4 regions of the Paraburkholderia sp. Ac-20336 genome follow, and region 2 is predicted to be linked to each of the others. Evidence: riboswitches for the same ligand, from Rfam matches in the RefSeq annotation. Region 2 holds a riboswitch; each other region holds the start of a gene.

Region 1 (4,294 bases), on a different contig from region 2:
CTCACGCCGGTGCGTGCGTTACTGCTGCTGCCAGCCAAGCGTGACGTAGGCACCGCGTCGCGGCGAGTTATACGAGTAGGCCGTTTCATAGTCCTTGTTCAGCAGATTCTCGATTTGCGCGCTCACGTACCACGCTTTCGTGATGTTGTAGCGCGCCGACAGATTCACGATGCCATAGCCGCCCAGATTGCCGGTGCTGTCCACGCGCGGGCCGCTCACGATCCACTCGCCGCCCACGCGCCAGCCGCCGATGCTGCGATTGATCGCGAGCGAGCCGAAGCGTCGCGCGCGCCGCACGAGGTCGACGTCGTTGTCGAGATCGACGGGATTCTGCAGCGTCAGCGAGGCGCGCACGTCGGTCTTGCCGACATGCCCGCTCCACGATCCTTCGAGCCCCTGCACTTTCGCGTGCCCGACGTTCTCGGCCAGATAGATGCCGGGGATCGTCTGCACGTAATCGATCAGATTCGTATAGCGCGTCTGAAAGGCACTGACACGCACCACGCCGAGCAGGTTCGATGCGTACTGCAAACCCGCTTCGACCGAATGACTGCGCTCGGGCCGGATCGACGGATTGCCGCTCAACGGATAGTACAGATCGTCGAAGCTCGGCGCGCGGAACGCGTCCGAATAGCTTGCGGTTGCCTTCCAGTGCGAGGTGATGTCGAAGCCATAGCCGAGATAGTAACTGTTCGCCCCGCCGAAATCGGAGTACTGGTCGCGCCGCACGTTAGCCTGAATCTGATTGCGGCCGAAGCGCGCGGTATAGCCCGCGAATACCGAATCGACGTGACGGTTGGGCGCCGCGAACGTATCGGAATCGAGGCTCTGATCGAGATGCTCGTAGCCGAGTTGCAGCTTCTGGTTCGCGGCCAGCGCGAAATCGTTCTGCCAGGTGTACTGGCGATTGTCGGTATCGAAGCGGCCGTTGTCGATGCCGTTGGTATTCGACACGCTGCGGTCGTCGCCCTCGGCGACCGTGAAATGCGTGGTCCACCAGTCGGTCAGCTTGCCGTTCGCGAACACCGAGACCTGACGCACCTTGCTATAGAGGTTGTTCAGATCGGTCGGCTCGCCATAGGCGTTGTCGTAGCTGTTGTTGCCGTTCGACTGGAAATAGGTGACGCCGGCGTCCCACCTGTCGCTGAACTTGTGACGCAGCGATGCCGAGAGGCTCTCGTTCAGATTGCCGTTCGCGTTCGGATTCGCGCCGGGCGCTTGCAGCGGATCGAGCGAGGAAAAGCCATCGGTTTTGGTGCGCGCGAGCGAGATGTTGAAGGTCGTGCGGCCGTCCTGATCGAGCGCGCCATTGACGCCGACGGTTTGCGTCTGCGTGTGATAACTGCCGTAGCCCAGCGAAAAATTGAAGCGCGGCGGATGATCGCCGCCATCTTTCGTGAACACCTGCACGACGCCGCCAATCGCACCCGAGCCGTACAACGCCGAGACATTGCCGTTCACGACCTCGACGTGATCGACCTGGTCGAGCGGAATCTGCGCGAGTTGCGCGGAACCGAGGCTCACCGAATCGACGCGCACGCCGTCGATCAGCACCAGCGATTGCGTCGACGACGCGCCGCGCAAAAAGAGGCTCGTCGTCGAACCGGGGCCACCTGTACGCGAGATTTGCGCGCCGGGCGCGAGTTGCAGCAGGCCGGGCAGATCGGTCGCGGTCGTGTCGGCAATGTCCTGCTGATCGAACAGCGTGGTCGGCGGGATCGTGTCAGTGAGTGCCTGCGGTCCGCGCTCGGCGGTCACGACGACTGGCGAGAGTACGGTGGCCGGCGGGGTCGCGCGGGTGTTCGCATCGGCATCGGCATTGGTATTCGCCTCGGCGGACGCGCTCGAAGCTGAAGCCGATGATGCGGCCGACGAAGCAGCCGGCGAAGCAACGGGCGATGCAACATCGGCCGGCACGGAAGACGCCGCCGACGCGGCAGCCGTGGTCCCGGCAGTCTGCGCATGCACGACGGGCGGCAGACCCGCGAACGCGAGCAGCGCCGCGCGGGCGAAGGGGGACAGCATGGGTGAGAGTCCTGTGGATAGCGTGCGCAGCCCGCTTCCCCGCAGGCCGACGCGTAACGAGGCGCCCCCGATGTTTAACGTTTTCGCGGGGGACGTCCTCTCCCTCTGGCCGGTATCCGGGCTGCGACACATCGGCCCCGCCTTCCCACGCGTAACGCGCAGTGGCACACTTGCAGGCTCGGCTTCGACCTGCAATCAGGACCGACCTGCATGACGAGTGCGGTCGCTTACCGTTGCGGGGGCAGCGCAGGTTCGCGCGTGCCGGTGTCGAACCCCGCGCGCGCCCTGCTTCCCGTTTAACTGCGCGCGCCGAAAAGCGCGCGCGGGCACCAGAGTGCGGCCAGTTTAGGAGCGACCCCGGCGAGCGTCAAGAAAGGTCAATCCCTGCGCGAGCCGTGCCGTTGAGTGCAGGTTATTGTCCGATCGACGAGCGGTTTTTCATCTTATGGTCGGGAAAATGCTTGCATAAAGCCAAGTTGTTACGTCTCGAAACGAGACAATTGTCGGAACCTGTAACATTCCGCGCTAAAATGCGAGGTCTTTAGAGGACGCAGCACATGCTCACCGAACTCGAATCACTCTCCCAGAACATCGGCAAGCTGATTGCGATCAGCCAGCGCCACCATGAAGCGCGGCTCGCGCTCGAAGAACAACTCGCGCACACGCGTGCCGAAGTCGAAGCCACGCATGCGGAACTCGCGCAATTGCGCGGGGAGCGCGATGCCCTGCAGGCGGAACGCGATGCGCTCTCCGCCAAGATCGACGACGCTCAGGTGCGCCTGAATGCGATTCTCGAGAAATTGCCGCGTGCCCGCGCGAGCAGCGAACCGGATAACCAGCTCGATCTGCTCGACTCCGCTCAACCCGAACCCGAGGAAGCGGAAAGCGACGTGAGCCGCCACGGAGAAAACGCATGACCACCAAGCAGATCGAAGTATCGATTCTCGACGTACCGTATCGTCTCGCCTGCTCGCCGGAAACCGAAGCCGCCCTGCTCGAAGCGGTCGCACGCGTCGATGCGGAAATGAAGAAAATCCGCAACGGCAGCAACGTGCGCGGCACGGATCGCATTGCCGTCATGGCCGCGCTGTCGCTGGCATCGGAACTGCTTAAGCTGCAAAACAGCGTGCGACACGGAGAAGCATTTCCCGCTGAAGAAATCCGGCGTACAATGCAGCAAATGAACGAACAGCTCGGTACTGTGATTGAACAGTACAGCTTGCAGTAAGCGGTCACAGTCGGCTTCGAACCCAATGTCGAACCGGTCGTGAATTCAACGAAGTAGCTTGAAACGCAGTACTTTTTTGCAAAGCGGGTGTGCGGTGTTGGTAAAGCACATGAGCACCTCTCGCAAGCGTTTGAGTTCTTCTGTTAAAGTTTGAACTGCTGTAGCTTCATCGGTTTAGCTTCCCTGCCTGGTTCGCCAAGGTCATATATTCCTTGAACCAATGCCATGTGCACGGTTGCGGAAATTTGTAGCACGGGCGTGCGCGTCACTCTGTCTGATGTACCCGAAGTGTTGCTAACTGCGACCAATTCTGAACCCCCGGTTCAGGATGCCGGCCTAGCGGCTAAGGCGGGGACCTTATCTGGAACGGCATCGTACTTCGGTTCGATGCCGTTTTTCTTTTGGGCTGCGTTTTCTGGTGCTGTTTTCAGGTGCCTTTTGCATGTACCGGTTCGCGCGCGTCGTTCAATCCCTCACGTTCAATTCGATTCATGCGCTACTGGCTGATGAAGTCCGAACCGGACGAAGCAAGCATCGACGATCTCGCCAACGCACCGCATCGCACGTTGCCGTGGACCGGCGTGCGCAACTATCAGGCACGCAATTTCATGCGCGACACCATGCAGATCGGCGACGGCGTGCTCTTCTACCATTCGAGCTGTCCCGAGCCTGGCATTGCGGGCATCGCGGAAGTCTCGTCCACCGCGTATCCTGACCCGACCCAGTTCGATAACAAGAGTCCGTACTACGACGCGAAGTCGTCGCAGGAAACGCCGCGCTGGATGCTCGTCGACGTCGTGTTCAAAAAGAAGATTCCGCTGATTCCGCTTGCTGCGCTGCGCGAGCATGCCGAGTTGCAGGACATGCGTGTGCTCGCCAAAGGCAACCGTCTGTCGATCACGCCGGTGACCGAAGCCGAATGGCGTTTCATCACAAAACAGCTTGTTTAAGGGCATATCCGGCGTTCGTTCGTGACTTATGACGAACGGGTGAACGCACCGTGTTGTTCTCCGCATGGCGGATAACGCCGAATTAGGGAAC
Region 2 (4,294 bases):
CTTTGGCCCACTTCTTGCTCACATAGCGCACTTTTTGGCATAAGCGGGACACATCGATGGAAAGTCTGAAATACGGCGCCGACACCGAGTTTCTTCTGCTCGGCGCCGCCATGGTGCTGGCGATGCACGCGGGCTTCGCGTTCCTTGAACTCGGCACGGTGCGCAAGAAGAATCAGGTCAATGCGCTCGTCAAGATCCTCGTGGATTTCGCCGTCTCGACGATCGCGTATTTCTTCATCGGCTACACGATCGCGTACGGCGTGCAGTTTTTCGGCAGCGCCGCGTCGCTCGCCGAGCACAACGGCTACGGGCTCGTGCGCTTCTTCTTCCTGCTGACGTTCGCCGCCGCGATTCCGGCGATCGTCTCGGGCGGCATCGCCGAGCGCTCGAAATTCAACCCGCAGCTGTTCGCGACGTTCGTGCTGGTCGGCTTCGTCTATCCGTTCTTCGAAGGCATCGCGTGGAATGACCGCTTCGGCATTCAGGACTGGCTCACGCAGGCGTTCGGCGCGCCGTTCCACGACTTCGCGGGCTCGGTCGTCGTGCACGCGTTCGGCGGCTGGGTCGCGTTGCCGGCCGTGCTGCTGCTCGGCGCGCGCCACGGCCGTTATCACCGCGACGGCGGCATCGCCGCGCATCCGCCCTCGAACATTCCGTTTCTCGCGCTCGGCGCATGGGTGCTGACGGTCGGCTGGTTCGGCTTTAACGTGATGAGCGCGCAGACGCTCGACAAGATCAGCGGCCTCGTCGCGGTCAACTCGCTGATGGCGATGGTCGGCGGCACGCTGAGCGCCTGGTTCGCCGGCCGCAACGACCCCGGCTTCACGTACAACGGCCCGCTCGCCGGACTCGTCGCGGTATGCGCGGGCTCCGACCTCATGCACCCGCTCGGCGCGCTGGTGACGGGCGGCATCGCCGGCGTGCTGTTCGTCTATATGTTCACCTGCGTGCAGAACCGCTGGCGCATCGACGACGTGCTCGGCGTATGGCCGCTGCACGGCCTGTGCGGCGCGTGGGGCGGCATCGCGGCCGGCATCTTCGGGATGCGCGCGCTGGGCGGCATGGGTGGCGTGTCGCTCGGCGCGCAGGTGCTCGGCACGCTCGGCGGCATCGTCGTGGCGGTGCTCGGCGGCACGCTCGTGTATGGCGTGATCCGCATGACCGTGGGCCTGAGGCTCGATCAGGAAGAGGAATACAACGGCGCGGATCTGTCGATCCACAAGATTTCGGCGACGCCGGAGTGAGCCGGGGTGCGCGTACAAATGCGCACACCGATGTTAGACTGCGCGGCTGGAGATGGCATTCTCCCTTAACCGCCCTTGGGGCTGATGATGCCTGCTACGCCCGGTCATGCGGACGCGGCATCGTCTCGCCCGCATGAACCGGTTTGTCGACACACTCCGGTTTCCGATCCTCTTCCATGTATTGGTCCTTTCTCGCTGTCGCCATCGGCGGCGCACTCGGCTCGCTGTTTCGCTGGTTCCTCGGCATTCGCCTGAACGGCCTGTTTAGCGGACTGCCGCTCGGCACGCTGGCCGCCAACGTGATCGCCGGCTACATCATCGGCGTGGCGGTCGCGGGCTTCGCGCGCGTGCCGCAACTCGCGCCGGAATGGCGGCTCTTCGTCATCACCGGTTTGATGGGTGGTCTCTCAACGTTCTCGACCTTCTCCGCCGAAGTCGTGCAACGCCTGCAGGACGGACGGCTCGGCTGGGCGGCCGGCGAAGTCGCGATTCACGTCAGCGCCTCGCTCGCGATGACGATCCTCGGCATCGCAACGGTGTCGCTGCTGTCGCGCTGAGCAGCCGGCTCGACACTCGCTCGGCACCCGCGCAGTACTCGCGTGCGGACATGCGTGCCGCCGCCCGAAAAACCCAACCGGGAGCGAAACCGGAACCCGTTCGACGGTCTCGCCGACTCTCGCGGCCGGCGCAGAAATCGACTTTTCAGTATCGGCGATGTATAAGCCCACAGGGCCTACGCCTCAACACGGACACAGCGGGAAGCCGGTGAGATTCCGGCGCGGTCGCGCCACTGTATCGGGGGAACCTGTTTCACCCCGGAGTCAGACCTCGCTATGTCGTCTTTTCCCAACCTGCACGGAACGCGCAATTCCTGGAGATTCAACATGCTTGATCGACTCGTCGAGATTTTCAACGATTCGGATTCGAGAGTCCGCAGCAAATTATTCGGCATCTACGGCGTGCTGATCGCCATCAACCTGCTCGCGTGGCTGTGGGCGATCGTGGCGTTCCACCACTATCCGGTGCTGCTCGGCACCGCGCTGCTCGCGTACGGATTCGGCCTGCGCCATGCCGTCGACGCCGACCACATCGCCGCCATCGACAACGTGACGCGCAAGCTCATGCAGGAACGCAAGCGGCCCGTTGCCGTGGGCTTCTTTTTCTCGCTCGGCCATTCGAGCGTGGTCGTGCTCGCGTCGGTCGCGGTGGCGCTCGCGACCACCGCGATCCAGGGCCGCTTCGACAACTACAGGGAGATCGGCGGCATCGTCAGCACGGCCGTGTCGTCCTTTTTCCTGTTCGCGCTCGCGCTGATGAACTTCCTGATTCTGCGCGGCATCTACCGCGCGTGGCGCCACGTGCGCAATGGCGGCGCCTATGTCGACGACGACTTCGACATGCTGCTCGCGAATCGAGGCTTCATCGCGCGCCTGTTCCGGCCGCTCTTCCGGCTCGTGACGCGTAGCTGGCACATGTATCCGATCGGCTTTCTGTTCGGCCTCGGCTTCGACACCGCCACGGAAATCGGCCTGCTCGGCATCGCGGCGACGCAGGCGGCCAAGGGGCTCTCGCCGTGGGCGATCATGGTGTTTCCGGTGCTGTTCAGTGCGGGCATGTCGCTCGTCGACACGCTCGACGGCCACCTGATGCTCGGCGCCTACGGCTGGGCGTACGAAAGGCCGCTGCGCAAGATCTACTACAACATGACGATCACGCTCGTCTCGATCGCGGTCGCGCTCGTGATCGGCGGCATCGAGGCGCTCGGCCTTCTCGCGGATCAGCTGAACCTGAAAGGCGGCATCTGGGACGCGATCGGCGCGCTCAACGATAACTTCGGCATGCTCGGCTACATCATCATCGGCATCTTCGCGCTCAGCTGGCTCGTGTCGGCGGTGATCTATCGCGTGAAGCGTTTCGACGAGGTGCAGACCAACCCGCAGGTCTGAGCGTACGAGAGCGGAAAGAAAGCGGAAAAGAAAAAAAGGCGTCACGTTGCCGTGACGCCTTAAAAGTTCTAGCCATTCCGAGGGCCGTGCTAGAACCTGAGAGACGGTATTAAAGCAAAAGCAGCGGGGGTTAAAAGCGGTGCCTGAAAGCAGACTTCGAAAGCATTCGCCGCCGAGCCCCTTGCATTCCCGCGCGATACGGGCAACGGGAACGATACGGCCGGCAACCTTTCTGGAAGATTCCATCTTTCGAAATAATGTTCCATTTTTTATGATTATGCTGACTAAGTCAAGCAAAATCCGAATCCAGGTCGTTCCGGCAACTTTTTCCGATAGAATCGATTTGTCACAAACAAAACTGAACTGGTGCCACGGCTGGAAGATGCCCGCCGTCTTCCGTAGACCGGCCGTCGACGGGGGACGAACTCAGAATCTGAAATACAGTTCCAAAAAACCATGAAACGACCTACTCCGATCCCGAGCGCAGCGGTCGTCGCCAAAGACCGGGACGGCTCGGGCGACGAAGTCACCGCCCTCGCTCGCGGCCTGACCGTGCTGCGCTCGATTGCCGCCGCGAACGCGCCGCTGAGCAATCGCGAACTCGCCGAACTCACCGGCATTCCGAAGCCGACGGTCTCGCGCATCACGGCGACGCTGGTCAGCGCCGGCTTCCTGCTGCGGCTGCCCGACAGCGAACGCTTCGTGCTGACTTCGTCGGTGCTGGAGCTGAGCAACGGCTTTCTGCGCAATTTCGACATCCGCGCCCGCGCACGGCCTTTCCTGATCGAACTCGCCGAGCGCACCGCCCTCTCGGTGCATCTGGCCGTGCGCGACCGCTTCGACATGGTCGTGATCGACACGATCCGGCCGCGCTCGGCGGTGCTCGTGTCGCGGCTCGAAATCGGCTCGCGCATGAGCCTGACGCGCACCGCGGTCGGCCGCGCCTATCTGGTGGCGCTCGAGCAGCCGGAACGCGAAGCGTTGCTTGCCGGTCTGCAGACGGCCGAAGGCAACGAATGGGGCTACATCGGCGGACGGCTCGAAAGCGCGATCGAGGACACGCTGGAGCGCGGCTTCGCGATCGCCACCGGCGAGTGGTACGAC
Region 3 (4,294 bases), on a different contig from region 2:
GCCGGTCTTGAACACGCGCACGCGCCGTCCGAGCCGCCGGTGCAGGCGCGCGAGCCCCGCCGTGATCGTGGTCTTGCCCTGGCCCGAGGCGGGCGCGCTGATAAAGAGCGCGGGACAGGCCGGGCGGCGCGTCGCTTCGGGCGCTGACGGCATCGCTCAGAACTCCACGCCGCGCTGCGCCTTCACGCCCTGCTCGCGATACGGATGCTTGATCGCGCGCATTTCGGTGACGAGATCGGCGGCTTCGATCAGCGCGTCCGGCGCATGGCGGCCGGTCACGACGACGTGCAGCATCGGCGCGCGCGCGTTGATGACCGACAGCACTTCGTCGAGCGGCAGGTATTCGTACTTGAGCACGGTGTTCAGTTCGTCGAGGATCACCATCTGATAGTCGCCGCTTTCGATCATCCGGCGCGCCTCGTCCCAGCCCTTGCGCGCGGTGGCGATGTCGGCGTCGCGGTTCTGGGTGTTCCAGGTGTAGCCGTCGCCCATCGTGACGAAATCGCAGTGTGCGATCGCGCCGAGAAAGTCGCGCTCCGAGGTATGCAGCGCGCCCTTGATGAACTGCACGACGCCAAGGCGCATGCCGTGGCCGAGCACGCGCACGGCCATGCCGAACGCGGCCGTGCTTTTGCCCTTGCCGGTGCCGGTGTTGACGATCAGCAGGCCTTTCTCGACGGTCGCGGCGGCCTGTTTCTTTTCATGGCCCTCGCGGCGGCGTTCGGTCATGCGTTGATGCGATTCGGGATCGGTTTTCATCGAAGGTCCTGTTGGGGAGTGTCGGGTTGGGTTGGAGCGGTGTCGGCGTCGCTGCTGGCCGAGGCGATCGCGACGGTAACGCCGTCGTGCACGGTCTTGGGTACGAGCAGGCGCGCGGGCTGTGTGGGCGATGCAGCGGCTGACGCAGCCGCCAGGGTCTGCGCCGCGAGCAGCGCGCAGGGTTCGCAAACGCCATCGACGCCGAGATGCGTTTGCGCGGCCAGCGACGGCGTGGCGACCGGCACCGCGGCGATCTGCTCGCGGCTGAACACCTGCAACGGCAGCGCATGACGCGCGCAGAATTCGCGCAGGCCCGCTTCGTGGGCCTTGGCGTCGAGCGTGGCGACGGCGTGAATCTGTTCGAAAGAAGCGACGCACGTGTGCGAGCCGAGCGCGGCGCGCACCGCCGCTTCGATCTGTTGCGCCGAACTGCCGAGGCGACAGCCGATGCCGACGCCGAGCGTCTTGCCCGGGCGTCCGGTGTGTCGAGCGGCATCGGCTTTGGCTTCGGCATTCGCGTCAGCGCAAGAGGCCTCGTGCCCGGCGCTGGCGAGCGAGGCGCGCGTCATCGCGGCATGCAAGGCAAACGCCTCGCGGTAATGGAAAAAGGGCGGCTGCCTGCAAGGGCGCACGCGGCAAGGAAGATCGAGGTCATGCGGTACTGCGAATCCGGGCTTGGACCATCGCGCGGCGCGTTGCGTTTTCGCGGCGAAAACCCCGTGGAAAAACGCCACGCTTGGCGCGGCCATGCTTGAACGCCATCACATCCGTTCCCCGCGGATTCCGGCGGCCGGCAGCGCAGCGATGAACGCGGCGCCGCCTCCGCGTCTGGCCGGTATCCGGGCTGGCGGCCTCACGCGCTTTGCCTTCCCGTCCGGATTCGTCGGACAGTGGCGCGAAAAACGCATGTGCGACGCGGCCGGAACGGCGCTCGCGTCGCAGGTCGCTTACCGTTGCGGGGACAGCACAGATTGAACGCATGACGCGCTGCCTGTTTCCCGTTTAACTGCACACGCGAGTGCATGTGCGGGCACCAAACGCGCGCATACGATAGCACATGGCGCCCCGCCGGATAAGCGCGCGCGGCGCTTCACGCGGTGTCCTTTCCTTGACTGCGCATGGCCGTGGGCCTACACTCGCACGCACTTCTGGTGCTCGCGCGCGCATCCATGCGCGTGCAGTTAAACGGGAAACAGGGAGCCCACCTGCTCTGGAACGGGCCAACCTGTGCTGTCCCCGCAACGGTAAGCGAAAAGCGGTATCGGCTGCATGGCCGGCCACCGCGGAGCCGGCTTCGATGTCCACGCGCAAGGCTGCGTCGGCATATCACCACTGGTCGAGAAACCACTCGGCCGGGAAGGGGAAGCGGCGCTTTCGCCAGCCCGGATACCGGCCCGAAGATGCAGGACGGACGCCACGGGGATGCGGCGTCGCGTTCACGACCTCACTTTCCGCTTTCTGTTTTCCGTTGTCGCGGCAACGCCGGCGCTCGTTCCGGCATGCGCGGCGCAACGCCTTCGGATGAACCTCACGATGCAAACTCAATTGCGCAAGATCCCCGTCACGATCGTCACGGGCTTTCTCGGCAGCGGCAAAACCACGCTGCTGCGGCACATTCTTCAGCATGCGGGCGGCAAGCGCATCGCGGTGATCGTCAACGAGTTCGGCGAACTCGGCATCGACGGGGAGATCCTCAAGGGTTGCGGCATCGGCTGCGATGAAAACGGCGTCGAAACCGAAGGGCAACTGTATGAACTCGCGAACGGTTGCCTCTGCTGCACCGTGCAGGAAGAGTTTTTTCCGGTGATGGAAAAGCTCGTCGAGCGCCGCGGCGAAATCGATCACGTGCTGATCGAAACCTCGGGTCTCGCATTGCCGAAGCCGCTCGTGCAGGCGTTCAACTGGCCGCAGATCAAGAGCAGCTTCACGGTCGACGCGGTCGTGACCGTCGTCGATGGTCCGGCTGCCGCGAGCGGCCAGTTTGCCGCGAACCCGGTCGCCGTCGATGCGCAGCGCAAGGTCGATCCGAATCTCGATCACGAATCGCCGCTGCACGAGCTGTTCGAAGATCAGTTGTCCGCGGCCGATCTCGTGATCCTGAACAAGACCGACCTCGTCGACGATGCGCAGCAGCGCGCGGTCGAAGCGCTGATTCGCGGGGAGATTCCGCCGCAGGTGAAGATCGTGCGCGCGCAGCAGGGCCAGCTCGATCTGCACACGCTGCTCGGGCTCGAAGCGGCTTCGGAAGAGACGATCCACCTGCGCCACGATCATCACGGTTCCGCCGACGATCCCGACCACCACCACGACGAATTCGATTCGGTCGTCGTGGAAGCGCGCGTGTCGTCGCGCGACGCGGCGATCGCCGCATTGCAGACGCTTGTCGAAGGCCACACGATTTATCGCGTGAAGGGCTTTGCCGCGTTGCCGGGCGCGGCGATGCGCCTCGTGATTCAGGGCGTGGGGCGGCGCTTCGACAGCTATTTCGACCGGCGCTGGCAGGCTGGCGAAAATGACGGCGGCGCGCACGCCGGCAGCCGTTTCGTGCTGATCGGCGAAGACCTCGATCAGGCCACGCTGCAACGCGCGTTCGACGCGGCACTCGACGCCGCCGCTCCTGCGCCCGCGAGCGTTGCCGCACACCAGGCGTAAGCGCTCATGCATCTGCTACGCACGACGCCGGGCGGTTTCGTCGACGATACGCAGGGCGTGATCCGTATCGATCAGCAGCCTGCCGATATCGTCGTGCTCAGTTCCGCCGACACCACGCTGTCGCTGCTCGCGAGCGTGGTTCCGCGTCTCGGCGACGGCTTCCCGAGCCTGCGGCTCGCCAACGTCACCTATTTGCGGCAGCCGGCGTCGGTCGATTTCTATCTCGACGACGTGTTGCAGCATGCACGCGTCGTCGTGGTCGATCATCTCGGCGGCGAGGCTTACTGGCCGTACGGCATCGAGCAGGTCGTCGCGCTCGCGCAGCGCAGGCAGCAAACGCTTGCGATGTTTTCCGGCGATTTGCAGGAAGACCCGAACCTGCTCGCGCGCAGTACCGCGAGCGCCGAGCTGTGCCATCAGTTGTGGCGTTATCTGCGCGAGGGCGGCCCGCAGAATGCCGAGGCGTTCCTGCGCTGCATCGCCTATCGCGCGCTCGATTGGGGACGCGAGCCCGAGCCGCCGCGCGCGTTGCCGGCCGCGTCGCTCTATCATCCCGCGCACGACACGCCGACCATCGCCGACTGGCAGGCGCGCTGGCGCCAGGACGCGCCTGTGGTCGCGATTCTGTTCTACAAGGCGCATCTGCAGGCTGCCAATACCGCGGTGTTCGATGCGCTGATCGACGCGCTCGAAGCGCAAGGGCTCAATCCGCTGCCGCTCGCGATCACGTCGCTGAAAGATGCGGTGAGCCGCGAAGTCGTGCAGTCGCTGTGCGCGCAGCACGATGCTGCACTCGTGCTCAATACGACCGCGTTCGCCGCGTCCGCGATCGACGACCCCGAGCCGCTCGCGCTGGCCGGCGACGCGCCGGTGTTGCAGGTGA
Region 4 (4,294 bases), on a different contig from region 2:
CCGCACCCCGCATCAAGCGCCCACACTTATCGGCTGTTGGTTTTTAAAGATCGGTCCACAAACTCACAGCACCCAAACCACCCGGCACCGCTTCGTTCGCGTCGCTGCGTCTGCAGCAGAGAAACGAGATTATGCTGACCGCCCCGCATCACGTCAAGACCCTTCTCACAATTTCTTTTAAAAAAATCGAAGAGCTTAAAAATCGAGCACCATGGCATCGAATTCAAATTAGTTAGCCATCCGATTTAATTTGCACCGGGAGAAGCGAAGAACATGGATTAGAAGATTAGGTAATTGGCGAAAAGCGACCTGAGGAGCTTTTCCACAGAAAATGTTCGCAAGCCTGTGGATAACCACTCCACAATTACGCCAAGTCATTGAAGTAAAACCATTCTTGCGCGTTGCGCGCGAAGCATGACCGCTTTCGCGGTCATGCATTGCCTTCAATCTCAGGCCGACCTCATCGTTACGCGCGCATTCGTACGCATGAATGCACTGCGCTCGACCAGCGCGCCAAACAGCAACCCGATCGTCGCCCACATGATCACCTGCATGCCGATCGCGACGACGCGGAACTTCCACAGCAGCACGGCCGGGAAAGCGGCGGGCACTTCATTGATGACCGGCATCGACAACTGCACGGCCGCGATGATCGCGACGAACACCAGGCCTGCCACGATCGAGCCATTCCACGCGCCGAGCTTCGCAACCGCGCGGCGGCGCACCTTCAGCGCAAACACCATCGTCACGAGCGAAATGGCGATCATCAGGAAGAACAGCCCCGTGCGCATGCCGATCGTCTCGGGATCGCCGACCGATGGCGGATTCGCCGGATACTTGATATTCGGCACGATCACGAGCGCGATGAAGGCGCCGAGCGCGAGCCATGCGGACAACGCGCGCACGCTCAATGCACCCGCCCGTCCATAGGCATACGCAAACACAAGCGAGAACAAACCACCGAACGCCGCACCATACGTCACGACGCCGGTCAGCAGACCGAGACCCGCCTGCGTTTCGCGGCTCACGAGTTCGGGCTCGGGAGCTTCGCCGCGTGCGGCCGCCGCTTTTTCTTCGAATGAAATAGCCTGATCGACCTGCGGCTCACCCGCGAGTCTCGCGAAGCTGAATGTGAGCAAGCCCGCGACGATGCCCGCGAGCATCCCGCGCACCAGTAATTTGCCAACCATGTCGGACTCCGTTAGTGGCAGGGAAAGCCAAGCAGATGGCGGCCGTCGTGCACGAACTCATGCACGTACATGCCGGGGACCAGCGAGGTAGCCCCCTCTTCCGCACCAACGAAGTAAAGCGCGAGCAACAGCAGCAAACCGCCGAATACCACCCACGGCAGCAGTTCGCGCAAAGGAATCGGAGTAGGCTCGGCCGCGGGTTGCGCGGCGGGATCGAAAACGGCTTCGGCCATGATGGATATCTCCTGGGGGTAACGCGCCCCGAAAGTCGATGACATAGGAATGGTGCGAAGCACAGGTCTGGCTTTCGGCTCTTGCTTGCAAACCGATTACAGTGGCGCGACCGCGCCGGGCTCTCACCGGCTTCCATGCTTCGCGGAGCCCTTATTCTACGCGCTAAACTTCGGCCTTCATGAAAGCTTCGGCCACGTTTGCAAGCTCGCGTGGACAAACGGCAGCATCGGGAAAGCACAGAATGGATACGCGACTGCTACTGATAAGCCACGCGGCGACGGCCTCGCAACGCGCCGGCCGCTTCCCTTCCGACGACCCGCTCGACGCGCGCGGCACCGCCGAAGCGCAAGCGGCGCGCGCCCGTCTGGCACTTGCGCACGAGGCTCGCGTCTTCACGAGCCCGGCTGCCTGCGCGCGCGATACAGCTGCGGCGCTCGGCCTGAACGCCACACCCGCCGCAGCGCTAGCGGATATCGACTACGGCGACTGGCGCGGCCAGCGCCTCGCGGATCTCGCCAATGAAGCGCCCTTGCAACTCGCCGCGTGGACCCGCGACGCCGACACCGCGCCGCCCGGCGGCGAATCGTTCAGCCAGCTCGTGCAACGGATCGGCGCATGGCTCGACGCACCGGACGGACCCACGACATCGGCATCGACATGCAACGCGGCAAACCCGGCACCGCCAGCCGCATCGCCGCAAACACACACGGTGCTCGCCATCACGCACGCGCCGCTGCTGCGAGCCGCCATCGTGCATGCGCTCGGCGCATCCGCACAGGTATTTCCTCGCATCGAGATCGCTCCGCTGTCGGTCGTCGAATTGCGCCACTCGCGGCGCGGCTGGACATGGTGGCCAGCCGCCACTCGCTGACGCGAACGCGGCATGCGAAACATACGGCTTCGCTCCCCTGCTGGCAGCCCCGCCGCCGCATCCGACACAACATCCGACACCATCGGAAACACGTCCCGTCCCCCTCCGTTTAACGCGACTGTCGCATTCGCGCCGCAGACTCTCCCGGCACGGCGCGAATTTCCGATTCAATAGTTTGCTAACGAATATCAAGGAAATACAATACCTGCCATGCCGAATCTTGATACCCTGCGCCGCACCGTCAGCAGCACGCTGGTCGTCGCCGCCAGAAAGTGGCGGCGCACGAGTCATGGCGTGCTGGCGGCCTTCAACGTCTCCGAAGCGTGCGCGACCCCGCTTCTGACCGCGAGCCGGCTCGGTTCGGCAGTGCGCCAGGTTACGCTCGCCGATCACGTCGGCATCGAAGGCCCTTCGCTCGTGCGGCTGCTCGATCAGTTATGCGCAGCGGGTCTGATGCGCCGCGAGGAAGATCCCGAGGACCGCCGCGCCAAAACCGTCGCGCTCACCGACGAAGGCCGCGCCGTCACCGCGAAGATGGAAGAGGAGCTGGTCACGTTGCGCGCCCAGGCGCTCAAGGGCCTGTCGCGCGACGATCTCGAAGCCACGCTGCGCGTGCTCGATGCGTTCACGACGGATGCCAGCGGCCGCGCCGAGCTCGACGCCGAAGCGGCGGCGAAGCCCGAGCCGCCGCAACGCGGCACAACGGCCGGACCTGCAGCGGGCACCCGCGCGCCGCTCGAACGCGCCGCGTCCAAGCGCACCACGTCGCCGCTCAAACGCGAACCCGCGCGGCGCGAACCCCTCGCCGTCAAACTCGGCAAGACCGGCAAGAGCGCGGCCCCAGGCGCCGGCAAGGCGCACGGTACGGTCAAGGCACGCAAGTCCACCAAACGCGGCGTCCGCGCAACGGCGCCACACAACGCCGGGTCCGCGTAACGGTCTATGGCCTACCCTTCCTTTCGCGACTGGCTGTTCTCGGTCAAGACGTTCTTCGCGGCAATGCTCGCGCTCTACATCGGACTCGCGTTCCAGTTGCCGCGGCCGTACTGGGCGATGGCCACCGTCTATATCGTGTCGAACCCGTTCGTCGGCGCGACCCGCTCGAAGGCACTCTATCGCGCGCTCGGCACTGCGCTCGGCGCGGCGGGCGCGGTGCTGCTCGTGCCGCCGTTCGTCGAATCGCCGTATCTGTTCAGCGTGGTCGTCGCGCTCTGGACCGGCACGATGCTCTACCTCGCGGTATCGGACCGCACCGCGCGCAGCTACGTGTTCATGCTCGCGGCCTACACGATGCCGATCATCGCGCTGCCTTCGGTGACGAATCCCACCGGCGTGTTCGATCTCGCGGTCAGCCGGACCGAGGAAATCCTCGTCGGCATCGTCTGCGCGAGCATCGTCGGCAGTGCGCTGTTTCCGAGCCGGCTCGCGCCGACCATCATCGAGCGCACCGACGCATGGTTTCGCGACGCCGCGTTCTACGCGACCGAAACGCTGTCGGGCCGCATCGCGAGCGCGGCGATTTCGGGCGCGCGGCAGCGGCTCGCGAGCACGATCAACGGTCTGGAACTGCTGCTGAGCCAGCTCGCCTACGATCACACGCGGCCCGACATCCTCGCGCGCGCACACGAACTGCGCGGACGCATGCAGTTGCTGCTGCCGATCATGTCCTCGCTCGCCGACCCGCTGCTCGCGCTCTACCACAACGGCCAGCACAGCTGGCCCGAAGGACTCGACGCGCTGCTCAAAGACGTCATCAAGTGGTTCAACCAGCCGCTGCCCGCGCCGAGCAAGGGCTATCACCCGGACGAAACCGCCAACGCGCTGCGCGAGCGCATCGCGGCGCTGCGTCCACCCGCGGCCGCGCTCGCGCACTGGGACGGCGCGCTGCTCTCGAACGCGCTATGGCGTCTGAGGCAGGTCATCGACGTATGGCAGGACTGCCGCTCGCTGCGCATCATCATCGCGCGCGACGAAGGTTCGTGGCGGCCGCACTTCCGTC

The links. Region 2 has a riboswitch for cobalamin ahead of GXB81_RS21490 (HoxN/HupN/NixA family nickel/cobalt transporter). Riboswitches for the same ligand answer to the same signal wherever they lie in the genome.
Region 1: another riboswitch for cobalamin. It lies ahead of GXB81_RS29800 (TonB-dependent receptor); the one in region 2 lies ahead of GXB81_RS21490 (HoxN/HupN/NixA family nickel/cobalt transporter).
Region 3: another riboswitch for cobalamin. It lies ahead of GXB81_RS27505 (cobalamin biosynthesis protein); the one in region 2 lies ahead of GXB81_RS21490 (HoxN/HupN/NixA family nickel/cobalt transporter).
Region 4: another riboswitch for cobalamin. It lies ahead of GXB81_RS15635 (CbtB-domain containing protein); the one in region 2 lies ahead of GXB81_RS21490 (HoxN/HupN/NixA family nickel/cobalt transporter).

The regions. Positions count from the first base shown of each region.
Region 1 covers NZ_JAAGPS010000207.1:2,609-6,902, reverse strand. Annotated here, with positions in the region: gene GXB81_RS29800 (TonB-dependent receptor) at 19-2,025, opposite strand; cobalamin riboswitch at 2,115-2,374, opposite strand; gene GXB81_RS29795 (ATPase) at 2,583-2,942, shown strand; gene GXB81_RS29790 (cell division protein ZapA) at 2,939-3,253, shown strand; RNA gene ssrS (6S RNA) at 3,431-3,612, shown strand; gene GXB81_RS29780 (EVE domain-containing protein) at 3,745-4,203, shown strand.
Region 2 covers NZ_JAAGPS010000085.1:23,105-27,398, reverse strand. Annotated here, with positions in the region: gene GXB81_RS21500 (ammonium transporter) at 57-1,244, shown strand; fluoride riboswitch at 1,284-1,345, shown strand; gene crcB (fluoride efflux transporter CrcB) at 1,421-1,801, shown strand; cobalamin riboswitch at 1,957-2,095, shown strand; gene GXB81_RS21490 (HoxN/HupN/NixA family nickel/cobalt transporter) at 2,129-3,190, shown strand; gene GXB81_RS21485 (IclR family transcriptional regulator) at 3,647-4,294, shown strand, end outside.
Region 3 covers NZ_JAAGPS010000155.1:5,881-10,174, forward strand. Annotated here, with positions in the region: gene GXB81_RS27495 (cobyrinate a,c-diamide synthase) at 1-153, opposite strand, end outside; gene cobO (cob(I)yrinic acid a,c-diamide adenosyltransferase) at 157-759, opposite strand; gene GXB81_RS27505 (cobalamin biosynthesis protein) at 756-1,328, opposite strand; cobalamin riboswitch at 1,572-1,812, opposite strand; cobalamin riboswitch at 1,892-2,172, shown strand; gene cobW (cobalamin biosynthesis protein CobW) at 2,293-3,411, shown strand; gene cobN (cobaltochelatase subunit CobN) at 3,418-4,294, shown strand, end outside.
Region 4 covers NZ_JAAGPS010000046.1:76-4,369, forward strand. Annotated here, with positions in the region: partial or broken gene GXB81_RS15625 (hypothetical protein) at 1-181, shown strand, start outside; gene GXB81_RS15630 (CbtA family protein) at 450-1,190, opposite strand; gene GXB81_RS15635 (CbtB-domain containing protein) at 1,202-1,423, opposite strand; cobalamin riboswitch at 1,466-1,609, opposite strand; gene GXB81_RS15640 (histidine phosphatase family protein) at 1,666-2,295, shown strand; gene GXB81_RS15645 (MarR family transcriptional regulator) at 2,506-3,231, shown strand; gene GXB81_RS15650 (FUSC family protein) at 3,238-4,294, shown strand, end outside.